3 regions of the Methylobacterium sp. WL19 genome follow, and region 3 is predicted to be linked to each of the others. Evidence: predicted binding sites of a transcription regulator. Region 3 holds the regulator's gene; each other region holds the start of a gene.
The links. The regulator PhoB, encoded in region 3, activates phosphate uptake and scavenging genes when phosphate is short. The targets are predictions, from matches to a motif close to TGTCATNNANCTGTCAT.
Positions count from the first base shown of each region.

Region 1 (5,359 bases), on a different contig from region 3:
AGCGCACCTCGTGCAGGCGGATGCTGCCGGTGGGCAGGGCGACGCCGCCGAGGCGCTCGGCCCATTCCGTCGCGCTGCCGCGCGGTGTGATGTCGAGGGCAGCGCCCGAGAGATGGGCCGCGGCGATGGCCCGTGCCGTGTCGGGTCCATAGGCGGCGCTCCAGCGGGCGGCGAGCCAGTCCGGGGTGTTCTGCGCCAGGGGATCGGACGCCTCGGCCGCGATGGCGTCCCGCTCACGGATGACCCGGCGCAGGATGGCGTTCACGAGGCCGGGCGTGTGCTGCAGGTAGGGGTCGCCCTTGGCGAGGCGGACCGAGAGATCCACGGCGGCATGGTCCGGCACGTTGAGATCGAGGATCTGCACGGCGCCGGTGACGAGGAGGGCCACCAGCCTCGGCTGGTCCGGCGGCAGGCCCTGAGTCATGCGGACGGCCAGCATCCGCCGCAGGAAGCCGAGGCGGCGGAAGGTGGCGGTGGCGATGGCCCGCGCCAGCGATGCGTCGGCGGCGTCGAGGCCGGCATCGACGCCCGCCTTGGCCAGGGCATCTTCGAGGGCGAAGGCGCGGCCCTGCACGAGAAGATCGGCCACGGCGGCATGGGCCACCTGCCGGGCGGCGAGGCCCGGAACCGTGCGGTCGATCGTCGTCGTCGGCCCATCCGCGTTGCGGCGTGTCGCCATGAATGCCACTTTCCGTGTCCGAGGCCCGGTCCCCCGGAGCCAATGCCAGCGGATGCCCTCCCATCCGGCCCACCGAGATGCAAGCCATGACGACGCCCGACGACGCGGAAAGTGCCGAGATCCCGCCCCGCCCCGCCTTGACGCCCGCCGCAGAGCGGGCTCTGGCCGAGGCCGCCGACCGACGCGCTGCCATCGACGCGAAGGCGGCGGAGATCTCCGCCGCCCGCGAGCGCCAGGGCCGTGGCGGCCTGGAGCCCGTCCGCTACGACGATTGGGAAGTCAAAGGCATCGCCGTCGACTTCTGAGCGCGGGCTCAGCGCGTGACGTAGACCTGCGTGCCCACGGAGACGCGCCCGTAGAGATCGACCACGTCCTGATTGTACATGCGGATGCAGCCATAGGACGCGTAGGTGCCCACCGAATTCGGACGGTTGGTGCCGTGGATGGCGTACTCACCGCCCGCCAGGGTCATCGCCGCCGCGCCCATCGGGTTGTGCGGCGAGCCGCCGGCGATCACGTCGGGCAGGCGCGGGTTGTCACGCTTGACCTCGCGCGGCGGCGACCAGGCCGGCTCGACATATTTGCCGTCGATCTTGGTGGCGCCGGTCCATTGCTTGCCGGGCTTGCCCACCGCCACGGGATAGCGGATCGCCGTGCCGTCGCCGTTGACGAGGTAGAGCCGGCGCTCCGAGGTGCGGACCACCACGGTACCGGGCATGACGGCCTGGTCGAAGGCCACGAGTTCGCGGGACGCGGCCGGTGTCGCGGCAACCCCCACACTCAAGACTGTTGCGGCCAAACAAGCGGCGAACCCATTACGCGCGAACATCTGTCGTCATCCCCGAAAGCGTGACCGTGAGCTTCACGATAAGCAGCGATCGAGATTGCCGTTCCGGTTACCGGTGGGGGTCATCGGCCGGATACGCACCGGAATGATGGAGCGCGGTTAAACGGCGCCCCTCACACTCGCGCTAAAGGCGAGCAGTCCTATTAGGCTTTGATAAAGGCTTGCCTCGCTCACCGCTCCAGCAGGACGAAAGCCGTCTCGTCGCGCTCCTGCCAGCCATGCCGGACGAGTTCGGGATCGTCGTGCTCCTCCACCGGATAGCCGACGCAGAGATAGGCGACGAGGCGCCAGGAAGCGGGAACGTCGAGATGCGACGTGACGCAATCGGGCTCGATGATCGACACCCAGCCGACGCCGAGCCCGTGCGCCCGCGCGGCGAGCCAGAAGGTGTGCACCGCCGTGACCACCGAGTAGCGCAGCATTTCCGGCATGGTGGCGCGGCCGAGGCCGAACCCGTTCGTCGTACCCTCGTCGCAGAAGATCGCGAGATGGATGGGTGCCTCGCGCAGGCCCGCGAGCTTCAGGCGGGTATAGGCTTCGCGGCGCTCGCACTCGTAGGTCTCGGCCGCCGCATCGTTGCAGCGCTCGAAACTCGCGGTCACCGCCCCGCGCCGCGCCGGGTCGGCGACACGGACGAAACGCCAGGGCTGGCTGTTGCCCACGGACGGGCTCAGCATCGCCAGGGCCAGGCAGCGCTGAAACACGGCCTCATCCACGGGATCGCTGCGAAAGCGGCGCACGTCGCGACGCCAGGCGAACAGCTCGCCGAGCGTCTCGCGAAAGCCGGGATCGAACCTCACCAAGTCCTGCCGTGCAATCACTGCCATCCCTTGTCGACGAGGCCGCCTTGGCCGCTCGCCCCTGTCAGCCGCCGCCGGAATCCGGCAGTCCACCAAAGTGGCGGTAGAATACGAAGGGCGGCCGAGGCCATCGAAAAGGATTTTTAGACCAGAGCGGACCGTCATGGCAGAAAAAAAGGCCGCACTCCGGAGAGGCGGCCTGAAGTCCTTGGGTCTCGAAACCTCTGGAGTGTCGCTCCCGTGTCATCGGCAGACTCCCGAAAGCTGGGGAGCATGGATATCGGCCGCCCGACCGAGCACGGAGCCGACGAGGTTCGGCAACAGGTATCATCTTCTATCGCGGCCGACGATGGGCGATAACGGGGCGAAATCGTGACGTTGTGTTGCCAGTCCGTGGCTGGTGCCGGTGCGCACGCGGCGGTCGACCGGGCTTGCAGGCTCGGAGTGGGAGGCCCATCATTCCTCCTTTGCGGCGATCGTCGAGTCGCCGGAACCGAGGAGCGAGGATGGACGAGGGGACCGGAGCCGAGCCGCGATCGAAGGATTCCACCAGCCGCGTCGTGCCGTTCCCGACGGCTCCGGTGGTGCCGCAGGTCGCCTTCAATCGTTCCGAACTCAGGACCCTGTTCAACCTCTACGGCCGCATGGTCTCGGCCGGCGAATGGCGTGACTACGCCCTCGACTTCCGCCGCGACAAGGCGGTGTTCTCGATCTACCGCCGCTCGTCCGAGACCCCCCTGTTCCGGGTGGAGAAGGATCCCAAACTCGCCCGCCGCCAGGGCGCCTTCGCGGTGATTTCCGCCGCCGGCATCGTGCTGAAGCGAGGGCACGACCTCGCCCGTGTCCTGGCGGCGCTGGAAAAGCCTCTTCGCGTGGTGTGATCGCCCCGGTCACGGGATGAAGAACGGGAGCGCCTCCCAACGGATCGGAGGCCAACCCCATCGCCGCGCGCCGATGGAATACAGGGCGCCGAGCACGAACAGCGTGGCGATGCCGGCAATGATGGCCGCGCCGAAGCCGGCCCATGCGCCGGCGCCGATCGCAGCGGCGACGCTGACGCCGACGATGGCGTAGGTCGGCACGTCGCTGGGCTGCGGCGTCTCCCGCCCTGGGCCACGCCCGATTTTCGGCACCACCGGTTTACCCACCGCGACATCCTCGCAGGTTCGCAGCAGCGGAAACGAAAAAAGGCCCCGGCGTTTCCGCCGAGGCCTTTCGATCCGCGTTCCGATGGCTCGCTTAGCGGCGATCGCCGAGGAGCTGGAGCAGGAACTGGAACATGTTGATGAAGTCCAGGTAGAGCGTCAGAGCGCCGTTCACCGACAGCTTGGCCGCGCCTTCGGCGTCGGCACCGCTGTAGAGAAACATCTCCTTGAGCTTCTGCGTGTCGTAGGCGGTAAGGCCTGCGAAGATCAGGACGCCGAGCACCGAGATGGCGAACTGAAGCGCGCTCGAGGCCAGGAAGATGTTCACGATCGAGGCGATAAAGAGGCCGATTACGCCCATGATCAGGAACGAACCCATCCCCGAAAGGCTGCGCTTGGTGGTGTAGCCGTAGAGGCTGAGACCGCCGAACGTCGCCGCCGTGATGAAGAAGACCCGGACCACGCTGGCGCCCGTGAAGGCGAGCAGCATCGACGACATCGAGGCACCCATCACCGCCGCGAAAGCGAAGAACGTGAGGCGTGCCGCAGAGGCCGACATCCGATCCATGCGCATCGTGAAGATGAAGATGAAGGCGAGCGGGGCCAGCATCAGAACGTACTTGAACCACGTGCCGTAGATGAAGACGCCCGCCTGGTTCAGCGGAACGCCCTTGTAGTTGGCGACGATGGTGCCGGTCTGGACGGCCATGTTCAGGCCGAGGGCCACGAGGCCGGAGATCCCGAGGCCGACGACCATGTTGTTGTAGACGCCGAGCATGAAGCTGCGCAGGCCCTGATCGACCTCGACCTGGGAGCCGGCATAGCCCTGGGGCTGGGCGCCGTAGCGGAAGGGACTGTTATCGAATGCCATGGGAGTTTCCCTTGGAAGCTCTCTCAGCGTGTGATTTGGAACCGAGGCTCACGCACAGGACCTCTGGCACGTGACCGCGCCTTGAACCGAAATATGTTCCGTCATGCCGCTCCGCACAAGGGGGCGGCCGAGCTTTACGGCACGGGAATCACGCCTTCTCACCTCGATCTTTATTTGGACGAGGGTGGATTAAATCTCGTTCATCATCCTCGCGGCGCACCAGAGCTATAGTGACAAGTCATAAACCATGACTTCGGCGTCGTCTTTCTCCTGCGACGGGGAGGCGGACGACCGTCCGGCCTCAGAACTGGCGCAGGTAGGGAGCCGGTTTCTGGCCGAGGATGCGCCACGTCCCGGCCAGCCCGAGGACGATGGCGAAAACCACCGCGAGGGTGGATGCGACGAGGGCACCGGAGAGGTCCAGGGCGAAGTCGAGCTTCATCACGCGGGTCACGATGGTCCAGCCCGCGAGCGTGCCGGCGAGAAGACCGAACAGGGCGGTGGCGATGCCCAGGGCGCCGTATTCCAGCGTGTAGGCCAGGAGCAGTCGCCCGCGCGTGGCGCCCAGAACCTTCAGCACGACGGCATCGTACAGCCGGGCGCGATGCCCCGCCGCGATGGCGCCGGCGAGCACGAACAGGCTCGCCACCACGGCGACGCCGCTGGCAGCGCGAATCGCCAGGACCAGCTTGCCGACGATGTCGTTGACCGTGTCGAGGGCGTCTTTCACCCGCACGCTGGTCACCGACGGAAAGGCGCGGGCGACGTCGCGCAGGATCACAGCCTCGGTCCCGGCATCCGGTCCGCCCGCCAGGGTGAGGGTGGCGAGGTCCGAATGCGGCGCGCCCCGGAACGTGCCGGGCGAGAAGACCATGACGAAATTGATGCCGAGGTTGCGCCATTCGACCTTGCGCAGGTTCGCGACTTTCGCCGTCAGATTCCGCCCCAGGACGTTGACCGTGACGGTGCCGCCGACCCCGAGATTCAGCGCGCGGCCGAGTTCCGCATCGAAGGACA
Region 1 is NZ_VRVC01000198.1:456-5,814, reverse strand. Features, by position in the region: partial or broken gene FV220_RS23695 (transcription antitermination factor NusB) at 1-679, opposite strand, end outside; gene FV220_RS23690 (DUF1674 domain-containing protein) at 766-984, shown strand; gene FV220_RS23685 (L,D-transpeptidase) at 993-1,508, opposite strand; gene bluB (5,6-dimethylbenzimidazole synthase) at 1,697-2,353, opposite strand; gene FV220_RS23675 (DUF2794 domain-containing protein) at 2,833-3,207, shown strand; gene FV220_RS23670 (hypothetical protein) at 3,217-3,474, opposite strand; gene FV220_RS23665 (Bax inhibitor-1/YccA family protein) at 3,566-4,342, opposite strand; partial or broken gene FV220_RS23660 (FtsX-like permease family protein) at 4,644-5,359, opposite strand, start outside.
Region 1: FV220_RS23675 (DUF2794 domain-containing protein) is a predicted target of PhoB. The motif match lies at 2,557-2,573, and genes of this name have one in related genera.

Region 2 (5,359 bases), on a different contig from region 3:
CCCGCCAGCTTTTCGAGGTCGGCATCGAACTGGACGTCGAGGCGTCCCTCGACGATGGCACCGCGACGCGCGCCGCCCGTCGCATTGCCGAAGGTCTCGCCGATATAGGTGAGGCTGTATTCGATGCCCTTGGTCTTCAGGAACGAGCGCAGGCCGTAGGGATCGCCATAGGGGCCGAGCTGGTCCTGGATCGAGGTGTTGAGGTTGGCCGAAGGCTTGGCCGAGGTCACCGACTGCGCCACCGATGTCTGCGGATCGCCGCCGGCGCCGCGCGGCGAGCCGATGTCGAGCCCCTCCAGGGCCAGGCGCGCCTGCCGCGCCGCGATCTCGGCGGCGGTCTGGGCGTGGGCGCCCGACGCGGCAAGGCCCGACAACAGGGCTGCGGCGGCCGCGAGAGGAAACGAGCGGAGCATCATCCCTCGGAAAAAAAGCATGTCCCAGGGCGACCGTCCCCGCTCACGCTCTATCACGGCGAGCATGACAGGGCTGCAACCGAGCCGAGGCAGCGGGGCGACCAGCGGCTTTCCCCGTCCGGTGTGTCACGCTGCCCACATCCGCATCGGAACGGCGCTCGAAACAGCGCTTTACCGGCCGGTCCAGTTCGGCGGGCGCTTGGCCAGGAAGGCCTCCATGCCCTCGCGGAAATCGGCGCTGGTGTAGCACATCAGGATGAGGTCATCGCCGGGGCGCTCGCCCTCCGCCTCCGCCTCGGCGTCGAGGCGGCGCAGGCCTTCCTTGGTGGCCCGCAGGGTCAGCGGTGCATGGCCGGCGAGTTGTGCCGCGAGTTCCGTCGCCCTGGCGGCGAGGGCGGCGGCATCCTCCACCACTTCGCCGACGAGGCCGGCCGCGAGCGCCTCCTCCGCGCCAAACAGGCGGGCGGTGAAGATCATGTCCTTCACCCGCGCGGGACCGATGAGGCCGGACAGGCGCCTCAGGTTCGACATCGACAGGCAATTGCCGAGCGTTCGCGCGATGGGAAAGCCGAACCGGGCGTCACGGGTGGCGATGCGCAGGTCGCAGGAGGCGGCGATGGCGGCCCCGCCGCCGGTACAGGCGCCGGCGACGGCGGCGATGACGGGCACGCGCAGACGCTCGAGCGCGCCCAGGACCCTGTCCATGAAGCGCTCGTAGCCGAGGGCATCCTCGGGACTGGAGAAATCACGGAACTGGGCGATGTCGGTGCCGGCGGCGAAGGCTTTCTCGCCGGCGCCGGTGATGATGAGGACCTTGATCCGCTCGTCCGCCTCGATCCTGTCGCAGAGGTCGATGAGGCCCTGATACATCGCGAAGGTCAGCGCGTTGCGCGCCTGCGGCCGGTTGAGAACGATGCGGGCGATGCCCGCCTCATCGGTGTCGAACAGGATCTCGTCGGTGGCGCTCATGCGGGGGTCCCATGCCGGACCGGCCGAGAATCGGCCCGTCCGACACGGGTCTTGCCCATCCCGGCCGCTTTGGGCAACCGCGTCAGGCCGAGCGGCGCCCCCGGCATGGTCAGAACAGGGCGGGGACGAACATCTCCTGCGGCACCGGCTGGCGGGCGTAATCCTCGTGGCGCATGCGCTCGGGCAGATGCACCGGCGGGTGCTCCACGTCGCCATAGGGGATTTGGGTGAGGAGATGGCTGATGCAGTTGAGGCGGGCCTTTTTCTTGTCCACGGCCTCGACCACCCACCAGGGCGCCTCGGGAATATGCGTGCGGGCGAGCATCACTTCCTTCGCCTTGGTGTAATCCTCCCAGCGGCGACGGGACTCCACGTCCATCGGCGAGAGCTTCCACTGCTTCAGGGGATCGTGGATGCGCATGTTGAAGCGCAGTTCCTGCTCCTCGTCGGTGATCGAGAACCAGTATTTCAGCACGATGATGCCGGACCGCACCAGCATGCGCTCGAATTCCGGCGCGGACTGGAAGAATTCCTCGTACTGGTCCGGGGTGCAGAAGCCCATCACGCGCTCGACGCCGGCCCGATTGTACCAGGAGCGGTCGAACAGCACGATCTCGCCGCCCGCCGGCAGATGCGCCACGTAGCGCTGGAAGTACCATTGCGTACGCTCGCGCTCGTTAGGAGCCGGGAGCGCAGCCACGCGGCAGACGCGGGGATTGAGACGCTGGGTGATGCGCTTGATCGCGCCGCCCTTGCCGGCCGAATCCCGCCCCTCGAAGATCACAACCACGCGTAGTTTCTGGGCCTGCACCCAATCCTGAAGACGAACCAGCTCGTGTTGCAGTCGGAATAGCTCCCGGAAATAGATCTTCCGGTCCATGGTGGGCAGACGAGGCCTGGCATCGATTTCGCTAACGAGTTGCTCGAGGCGCTCGTCTTCGAGCTCCATCTCGAGCTCTTCATCGAAATCGTCCGCCATCTCTCGGCGAATAGCCTCGATATCGAAAGGACGAGTCCCGGCGCGCGTGCCGTCCATGATATTGCCTTCCTGATGAATGGGAATCATCCGAACGCTTGAATCACAGCTGCATGACAGTATGGCGACCCCCGTCGGCAACGGCACCACATTCCTTATTCGATTCGTAGAATTCAGCATCCGACGCCGAAAGCCGGAGAATCGCTGGACTCTCCCTCAGCTTCTGGTATGCGGCGTTTATTGAATCGATACGATTTTTGTAGATACTTGAGCGGTCAGAAAACGAGATAGACCGAATTATAAGGCGCATCCCATTGTCGATACGTAACAAACAACTGATCGCAGCTTAGAAAAGTTCTTGAAATAACTCTGTAATAGGAGATAAAATGCAATGGAACGCTTCATCGTCCGTTTCGTCAAGCCCATATGCCTGGCTGTCATCACCTTCTTCTCCGTTTATTTTCTGACTGGAAGTTCCTTCATCGGATTGATCGTGAGCAGCATCCCGTTGTTGCTTGGCTGGCTCGGCATCATGGAAACCTTCGCCTATGGCATGGCCGCGACGGTGTTCATCGTTGCCGTCATCTGGACCGTCGCTCCGGCCGACATGAAGGTTCTCGTCGGACATCAGGCCACCGCCTTCGCTGAGGTGCTTCGCAAGGAAGCGGACAAGGGCCTGAACCGCATGGAAGCCGACGGCAGCGTCAAGGAAGCCGACAAGGGCGTCGTGACCCGCTGAGGATAGCCAATCGTCGTCGCCCCCTCTTGCGGATCGCATGACCCGCAGGCCGAGCATCGATCGGCGGAGGTGCCCCTCCGTCATCACAGTGTCGCCCAGCGTTGCGATCCAGCGCGATAGTGAGCCGGCATTTTGCCGGCCATGATCGCCGCGACCGCACCATGCAGCACCTTCTCATCGAGGAATCCCCCCTCCCGGGGCTGATCTTCGCCCTCACCTTCGACGCGGAGGGACGGGGACGCCAGGTCGGACCGGGGGACGGGATTCCCTCGCTGGACGACCCGGATCACGGCTTCGTCTGGTTCCATGTCGATCTGGTCGATGCGCGGACAGAGGCGCTGATCCTCGAAGGACGCCTCGGCCCGGCCCGGCTCGCCGCCGCGACCTTCGCCCGCGACGAGCATCAGCGCGTCGTCGTGGACGGCCCCCATGCCGGTTTCGTCATCGCCGACCGGGAACGCGCCTTCGACGGCTCGTCGAGCGAGGAGCCGAACGGCCGTCTCCATTGCATCCTCGGCCCGCGCTTCCTCGTCAGCGGCCGCCGCCACGCCACGTCCTGCGCGGTGGCCGCCCGCGACGCGGTCTTGTCCGGCACCCTCGTCCCCGGCCCGGCCAAGCTGCTGGAGCGCTTCGTCGGCAGCACCGTCGAGGCGCTGATCGCCACGGCCGACCGCCTGTCCTCCTCCCTCGACGCCATCGAGGACGACATGCTCGACGAGTCCAGGGCGGACGACCCGAAGCCACTGGGACCGATCCGCCGCCAATCCGTGCGCTCCCACCGGCAGCTCGCCGGGTTGCGGGCGGTGTTCCACCGGCTCGAGGACGAAGCCGGCACGGAGGGAGATCAATTGCCCGAAGCGGTGGGCGCCATGGCCGCGCGGGTGGTCCAACGCCTCGATTCCCTCCACCGCGACATGCATGTCCTGTCCGAGCGCAGCCGCTTGCTGCAGGACGAGATCGCCGCCCGCACCACCGCGCTCACCAACCGCCAGCTCTTCACCCTGTCGATCCTCACGGCCCTGTTCCTGCCGCCCACCCTGGTGACGGGCGTGTTCGGCATGAACACCAAGGGCCTGTTCTTTTCGGAATCCGACAATGGGTCGCTGCTCGCGCTGGGAATCGGCGCGCTCGCGGCGCTCGCCGTCTACCTCGTCATCCGCCGGCTCAGTCTCGCCGGCCGGCCCGGTTGATCCGGAACGCGAACGCGCCCACACCCCCCTCGATTCATCCGACCACCGGAGCCTTCCCCCGCATGGACTTCTTTCGCCGCTTCACCGTGCTCATGTGCGCGCCGAACTTCGACCCGGACGATCTCGAGGGCGTGCGCGTCCAGCAGATCATAGGCTCGGTGGAAAAGCTCGGCTTCGAGGTCGTCCGCGCCCGCCGCGTGGAGGACGCGGCCATCGCGGTCCAGACCGATGCCGCCATCGGCTGCATGGTGGTGGATTGGGGCAAGCGCGGCCTCGACGGCAAGGCCGCCGCCCTCATCAACCTGATGCGGAAGCGCGGGCTGGAAATGCCCATCGTCATCATGGTCCGGCGCAAGCGCCTGGAGGACATCCCCGTCGAAGTGCTCGACTTCATCGACGGCTACATCTTCCTCGCGGAAGAGACCCCGGACTACATCGCCCGCGGCCTCGTGAGCCGGGTCAAGCAATATGCCGAGACCCTGAAGACGCCCTTCTTCGGCGCGCTGGTCGATTACGCAGAGCAGGGCAACCAGCTCTGGACCTGCCCCGGCCATAACGGCGGCATCTTCTACAACCGCTCCCCCATCGGGCGCATCTTCGTGGAGCATCTCGGCGAAGCGGTGTTCCGCGACGACCTCGACAATTCCGTGCTCGATCTCGGCGATCTCCTCGTCCACGAGGGCCCCGCCCTCAAGGCGCAGAAGGAAGCCGCCGTCATCTTCGGTGCGGAAAAAACCTATTTCGTCCTCAACGGCACCTCGGCCTCCAACAAGATCGTGCTCTCGGCCCTGGTGGCCGAGGGCGACCTCGTCCTGTTCGACCGCAACAACCACAAGGCGGCCCATCACGGCGCCCTGTTCCTCGGCGGCGCGGTTCCGGTCTTCCTGGAGACCGACCGCAACTGCTTCGGCCTGATCGGCCCGATGTATCACGAGGCCCTCGACGAGGCGGCCATCCGTGAGAAGATCCGCACCAACCCCCTCGTCACCGACAAGGAGGCCTGGAAGCGCGAGCGCCCGTTCCGCGTCGCGGTGGTGGAGCAGTGCACCTATGACGGCACGATCTACAACGC
Region 2 is NZ_VRVC01000079.1:14,044-19,402, forward strand. Features, by position in the region: gene FV220_RS15915 (carbohydrate porin) at 1-416, opposite strand, end outside; gene FV220_RS15920 (enoyl-CoA hydratase/isomerase family protein) at 585-1,382, opposite strand; gene ppk2 (polyphosphate kinase 2) at 1,492-2,418, opposite strand; gene FV220_RS15930 (hypothetical protein) at 2,750-3,097, shown strand; gene FV220_RS15935 (CorA family divalent cation transporter) at 3,259-4,287, shown strand; gene FV220_RS15940 (Orn/Lys/Arg decarboxylase N-terminal domain-containing protein) at 4,350-5,359, shown strand, end outside.
Region 2: ppk2 (polyphosphate kinase 2) is a predicted target of PhoB. The motif match lies at 2,461-2,477, and genes of this name have one in related genera.

Region 3 (5,359 bases):
ACCGGCATCATCCTGGCGCTCGCCCGCATCGCCGGCGAGACCGCGCCGCTGCTCTTCACCGCGCTCAACAACAACAGCTGGTTCTCGCCCAACCTCATGGGCGGCATCCCGAACCTTCCGGTGATGATCTACCAGTTCGCCCTCTCGCCCTACTCGAACTGGCAGCAGCTCGCCTGGGCCGGCGCCCTCCTCATCACCGCCACGATCCTCGCCCTCTCGATCGTGGCCCGCTTCGTCATCAAGAGCGAGCGGGCGCGCTGACCCCGCGCCCCCGTCCCATCCCGCCCTCCACAAGGACACGCACCCGATGAACGCCGCTCCCGCGATCACGCAAGCTCAGCTGACCGGCCGCCACAAGGCCGACGAGCAGGCCCCCGTGCGCATCGCCGTGAAGGACCTGAACTTCTATTACGGCTCGTTCCACGGCCTGAAGTCGGTCAACCTCAACTTCCACGACCGCCAGGTCACCGCGCTGATCGGCCCGTCCGGCTGCGGGAAGTCGACCCTCCTGCGCACCTTCAACCGGATCTACAGCCTCTACCCCGAGCAGCGCGCCGAGGGGCAGATCCTCCTCGACGGCCAGAACGTCCTCGACGCCAAGGTCGATCTCAACGAGCTGCGCTCGCGCATCGGCATGGTGTTCCAGAAGCCGACGCCGTTCCCGATGTCGATCTACGACAACGTCGCCTTCGGCCTGCGCCTCTACGAGAAGCTGCCCAAGGCCGATCTCGACGTCCGCGTCGAGGAATCCCTGCGCAAGGCCGCCCTCTGGGACGAAGTGAAGGACAAGCTCAAGCAGTCCGGCATGGGCCTCTCCGGCGGCCAGCAGCAGCGCCTCTGCATCGCCCGCACCGTGGCCCAGCGTCCCGAGGTGATCCTGTTCGACGAGCCGACCTCGGCCCTCGACCCGATCTCCACGGGCCGCATCGAGGAACTGATCGAGCAGCTGCGCTCCGAGTTCACGATCGTCATCGTCACGCACAACATGCAGCAGGCGGCACGCATCTCGCAGTTCACGGCGTTCATGTATCTCGGCGAGCTGGTGGAGTTCGGCCCCACCACGCGGATCTTCATGAACCCCGAGAAGCGCCAGACCCAGGACTACATCACCGGCCGCTTCGGCTGAGCCCGCCGGGGCCGCGTCCGCGGCACCGGACCCGATCCTACGCGATGCAGGCCGCCCGAGGCGGCCTCGGTCGAGGAGTGCGAGCATGCCCAACCACATCGTCAGTTCCTACGATACGGAACTGGAAAACCTGCGCCGCTCGATTTCCGAGATGGGCGGGATCGCCGAGAAGATGATGACCGATTCCGGCAACGCCCTGGTACGCCGGGACGTGCCCCTGGCCCAGGCGGTGATCGGCGCCGACAAGCGCCTCGACGCCCTCCAGCACGAGATCGAGGAGCGGGCGATCCTGCTCATCGCCAAGCGTCAGCCCCTCGCCATCGACCTGCGCGAGACGGTCTCGGCCATCCGCGTCTCGAACGATCTGGAGCGCATCGGCGACCTGTCGAAGAACGTCGCCAAGCGCGTGGTGGCCATCGCCGAGCAGATCCAGCCGCAGAAGATCGTCATCGCCGTCCAGCACATGGGCGACCTAGTGCAGGAGCAGCTGAAGGACGTCCTCGACGCCTATGCGAGCCAGGACGTGAAGGCCGCCCTCGACGTCTGGGAGCGTGACGACGCCATCGACGCGCTCTACAACTCGCTCTTCCGCGAATTGCTGACCTACATGATGGAAGACCCGCGCAACATCTCGTTCTGCACGCATCTACTGTTCTGCGCCAAGAACATCGAGCGGATCGGCGACCACACCACCAACATCGCCGAGACGATCCACTACCTCGTCACCGGCACGAACGAACTGGCCGAACAGGATCGCCCGAAGAACGACGCATCGAACTACGCCACCGTGTCGTTGCCCGCCAGCGCCTGACCGTCCCTCCGGTCGGGCCATTCCGGCACGATCGTCGCGCGGCCGTCCCGTGCGTGACGGGACGGCCGCCCTCACCCTGAAAACACCCGCATGAGTACGCGCATCCTGATCGTCGAGGACGAGGAGGCCCTCACCCTTCTCCTCCGCTACAACCTCGAGGCGGAGGGCTTCGTCGTCGACACCGCCGCCCGCGGCGACGAGGCCGATCTGCGCCTTCAGGAGCAGGTTCCCGACCTCGTCCTCCTCGACTGGATGATGCCCGGTCTCTCCGGCATCGAGTTGTGCCGCCGCATCCGCGCCCGGCGCGAGACCGAGCGGCTGCCGGTCATCATGCTGACGGCGCGCGGCGAGGAGGGCGACCGCATCCGCGGCCTCGGCACCGGCGCCGACGATTACATCGTCAAGCCGTTCTCGGTGCCGGAACTGCTCGCCCGGGTCCGCGCGCTCCTGCGCCGGGCCAAGCCGAGCCACGTGGCGGACCTGCTCATCGCCGGCAATATCGAACTCGACCGCGTCAGCCACCGCATCCGCCGCCAGGGCCGCGAGATCCATCTCGGCCCCACCGAGTTCAAGCTCCTTGAATTCCTGATGCAGAGCCCCGGCCGAGTATTCTCGCGCGAGCAACTCCTCGACGGGGTCTGGGGCCACGACGTCTATATCGACGAGCGCACGGTGGACGTGCATGTGGGCCGCCTGCGCAAGGCTATCAACCGCCCGCGCCAGAGCGACCCGATCCGCACCGTGCGCGGCTCCGGCTATTCCTTCGACGAGATGTTCTCGACGGACGAGTGAGAGCGGAGCGGTCAGTCCGAGTGACGAAAATCTGACGTTTGGTCCCCGCTCCCGGGGCTGCTTTCGACACTTGGCAGAACCCGGGCAGGGTGGCCGAGGGCTTCGACGGTCGGAATGGCCCTGGCCGAATGAGTCTCATTCGGCCAGGGCGTGTCGGGACGCTTACGCCAGCAGGAAATCGAGGTGCGTCAGCGTCGCCTTATCGTGGTTGTCGATGATGGCGAACTGGACCGCCTTGGCCGTGGTGCCGCTGCCATCGGCATCGTAGGACAGGGCACCGGTGTCGTGATCGTAGAGAATGCGGTCGTCCGCATCGATCTTGGCACCGGTCACGCTCAGGTCCTTGAACGCCGCCGCGAGGTCATCGGCCGAGAGCGCCGCGAAGATGCTCTTCGAGAGCTGGATCGTGTCGATCCCGGCCGAGAAATCGGTGATGTGGTCGATATTGGTCGCGCCGAGCTTCGTGCTGAACACGAAGGTATCCTCGCCGGCCAAACCCGTCAGCGTATCCGCCCCGAGGCCACCGTCGAGATGGTTGGCGCCGGCATTGCCCTTGAGATCATTGACGAGCGTGTTGCCGGTGGCGTTGAGGTTGCCGGTGCCGTTCAGCGTCAGGTTCTCCACGTGGGAACCCCCTAGCGAGAAGGACACCGACGCCTTGACGAGGTCGATGCCGGTGCCGTCGCTCCCCTCCACGGCTTTGTCGCGAATGTTGTCGACGATGTAGGTGTCGGAGCCGGCACCGCCGATCATCGTGTCCGCGCCCGTCTTACCGTCGAGGACGTTGACGCCGCCATTGCCCCTGAGGACGTTATCGAGCGAGTTGCCGGTGGCGCTGAGATTCCCGGTGCCGGTGAGCGTCAGGTGTTCCACGTGGGAACCCCCGAGCGAGAAGGACACGGATGCCTTGACGAGGTCGGTGCCGGCGTCGCTCAGTTCCACGACTTTGTCGCCGATATTGTCGACGATGTAGGTGTCCGATCCCGCGCCGCCGGCCATGGTGTCGGCCCCGGCCTTGCCGTCGAGGAGGTTGGCGGCGGCATTGCCGGTGAGAGTGTTGGCGAGAGCGTTGCCGGTGCCGTTGAGTGCAGCCGTGCCGACTAGCGTGAGGGTCTCGACGTTGGCCGCCAAGGTCAAGCTGATGGACGAGCGGACGGCGTCGATGCCGCGATCGGCCGCCTCGACGACAACGTCGCCGGCATTGTCGACGACATAGGTATCATTCCCCGCATACCCGGTCATCGTGTCGGCGCCGCCCTTGCCATCGAGGAGGTTGGCGCCGTTGTTGCCGACAAGCGCCTGAGCGAACTCGTTTCCGGTGAGGTTCATCGCGCCCGTGCCCGTCGCTTTCGCCGTGGCCAGGGTCTCGATCGCCTGTCCGGCAGCGAGGACGTAGCTGACGCTCGTCTTGACGGTGTCCTGCCCGGCATCCTTCGCTTCGAAGACGCGATCGCCGGATTGATCGACGACGTAGGTGTCGTTGCCGGCCTCGCCGTACATCCGGTCCGCACCGAGATGACCGTCGATGTCGTCGTTGCCGGCGCCGCCGTGGATCGTGTTGCTCAGGACGTTGCCCGTGAGACGGTCGTTGAACCTGCTGCCTTCGAGGTTCTCGATGCTCAGGAGGCGATCCTTTTCCGCCCGGATCGTCGTTATGACGGGAGGGGGGGTTACGATGCCTCCGGGGCCCTCGCCGGGGTAAGGGTCCGGTTGGAACACGGTCACCTTTTCGGGGACGATCTCCTGCCAGCCCTGCAAATCGAGGGAGACGGTCACGCCAACGGTCGCCGACTTGTAGCTCGCCGTGTCGCTGCCGGCGCCGCCATCGAGACGGTCGTTGCCCGCGCCACCGTCGAGCACATCGTTGCCGGTGCCGCCGAGCATGATGTCGTCGCCACCCTTGCCGTAGAGGGTATCGTGGCCGTCACCATTGGCGCCGAAGACCGTATAATCGATGTTGCCACCGCCGCCCTTGAGCGTGTCGTTGCCATCACCCCCGATGAGCGTATCGTTGCCGGCGTAACCTTCCAGCGTGTTGGGCGCCTTGTCATATGTCGGGTGATCGATCTCGATTGTCCTGCCGATCGAGTCGGCGACATCGAACTTGTGCTGGCCGCTCGTCAGCTGTCGCAGGGTATCGACGGCTTTTTCAAGGTTTGTGACCCCTCTTTGTGGGTAAAAATACTCATTCAGCCAGCTGCTCTCCTTGTCGTTGAATTGTTGTTCCAGTCCGCGGCTCGTAAAAAGACTTTTTATAACGTCGTAATTTGTTATATCGCGGTCATAATAGTGTCCGGGGGCGCCTGGGATTGGTACCGCGGGCGTCAAGGCAGTGTCCATGAGTTTATGATCCGCCGATCCTTGCGCGCCGATCACGATTTCCTGCTGGTATGTTCTAAGGCCGCCCGCCTCACCGTTATCGTACCAAACATCGAGGAGGACCTTGCCATTGATTAAATAGACTTTGGCGCCGATTTTGTCCTGATCGGGTTGTTTTGCAAATTCTAAAACTTCATTCTTATACGAGGCGACTGTTTCATGGAGTGCATTGATTCCCGCATTCAGTGTCTCCTTGAAGTCACCCGATGTCGCGCCGTCTTCGATCTCGCGAATGACGTTGATCCGAGCGG
Region 3 is NZ_VRVC01000121.1:1,674-7,032, reverse strand. Features, by position in the region: gene pstA (phosphate ABC transporter permease PstA) at 1-261, shown strand, start outside; gene pstB (phosphate ABC transporter ATP-binding protein PstB) at 308-1,126, shown strand; gene phoU (phosphate signaling complex protein PhoU) at 1,212-1,937, shown strand; gene phoB (phosphate regulon transcriptional regulator PhoB) at 2,028-2,729, shown strand; gene FV220_RS19855 (hypothetical protein) at 2,892-5,359, opposite strand, start outside.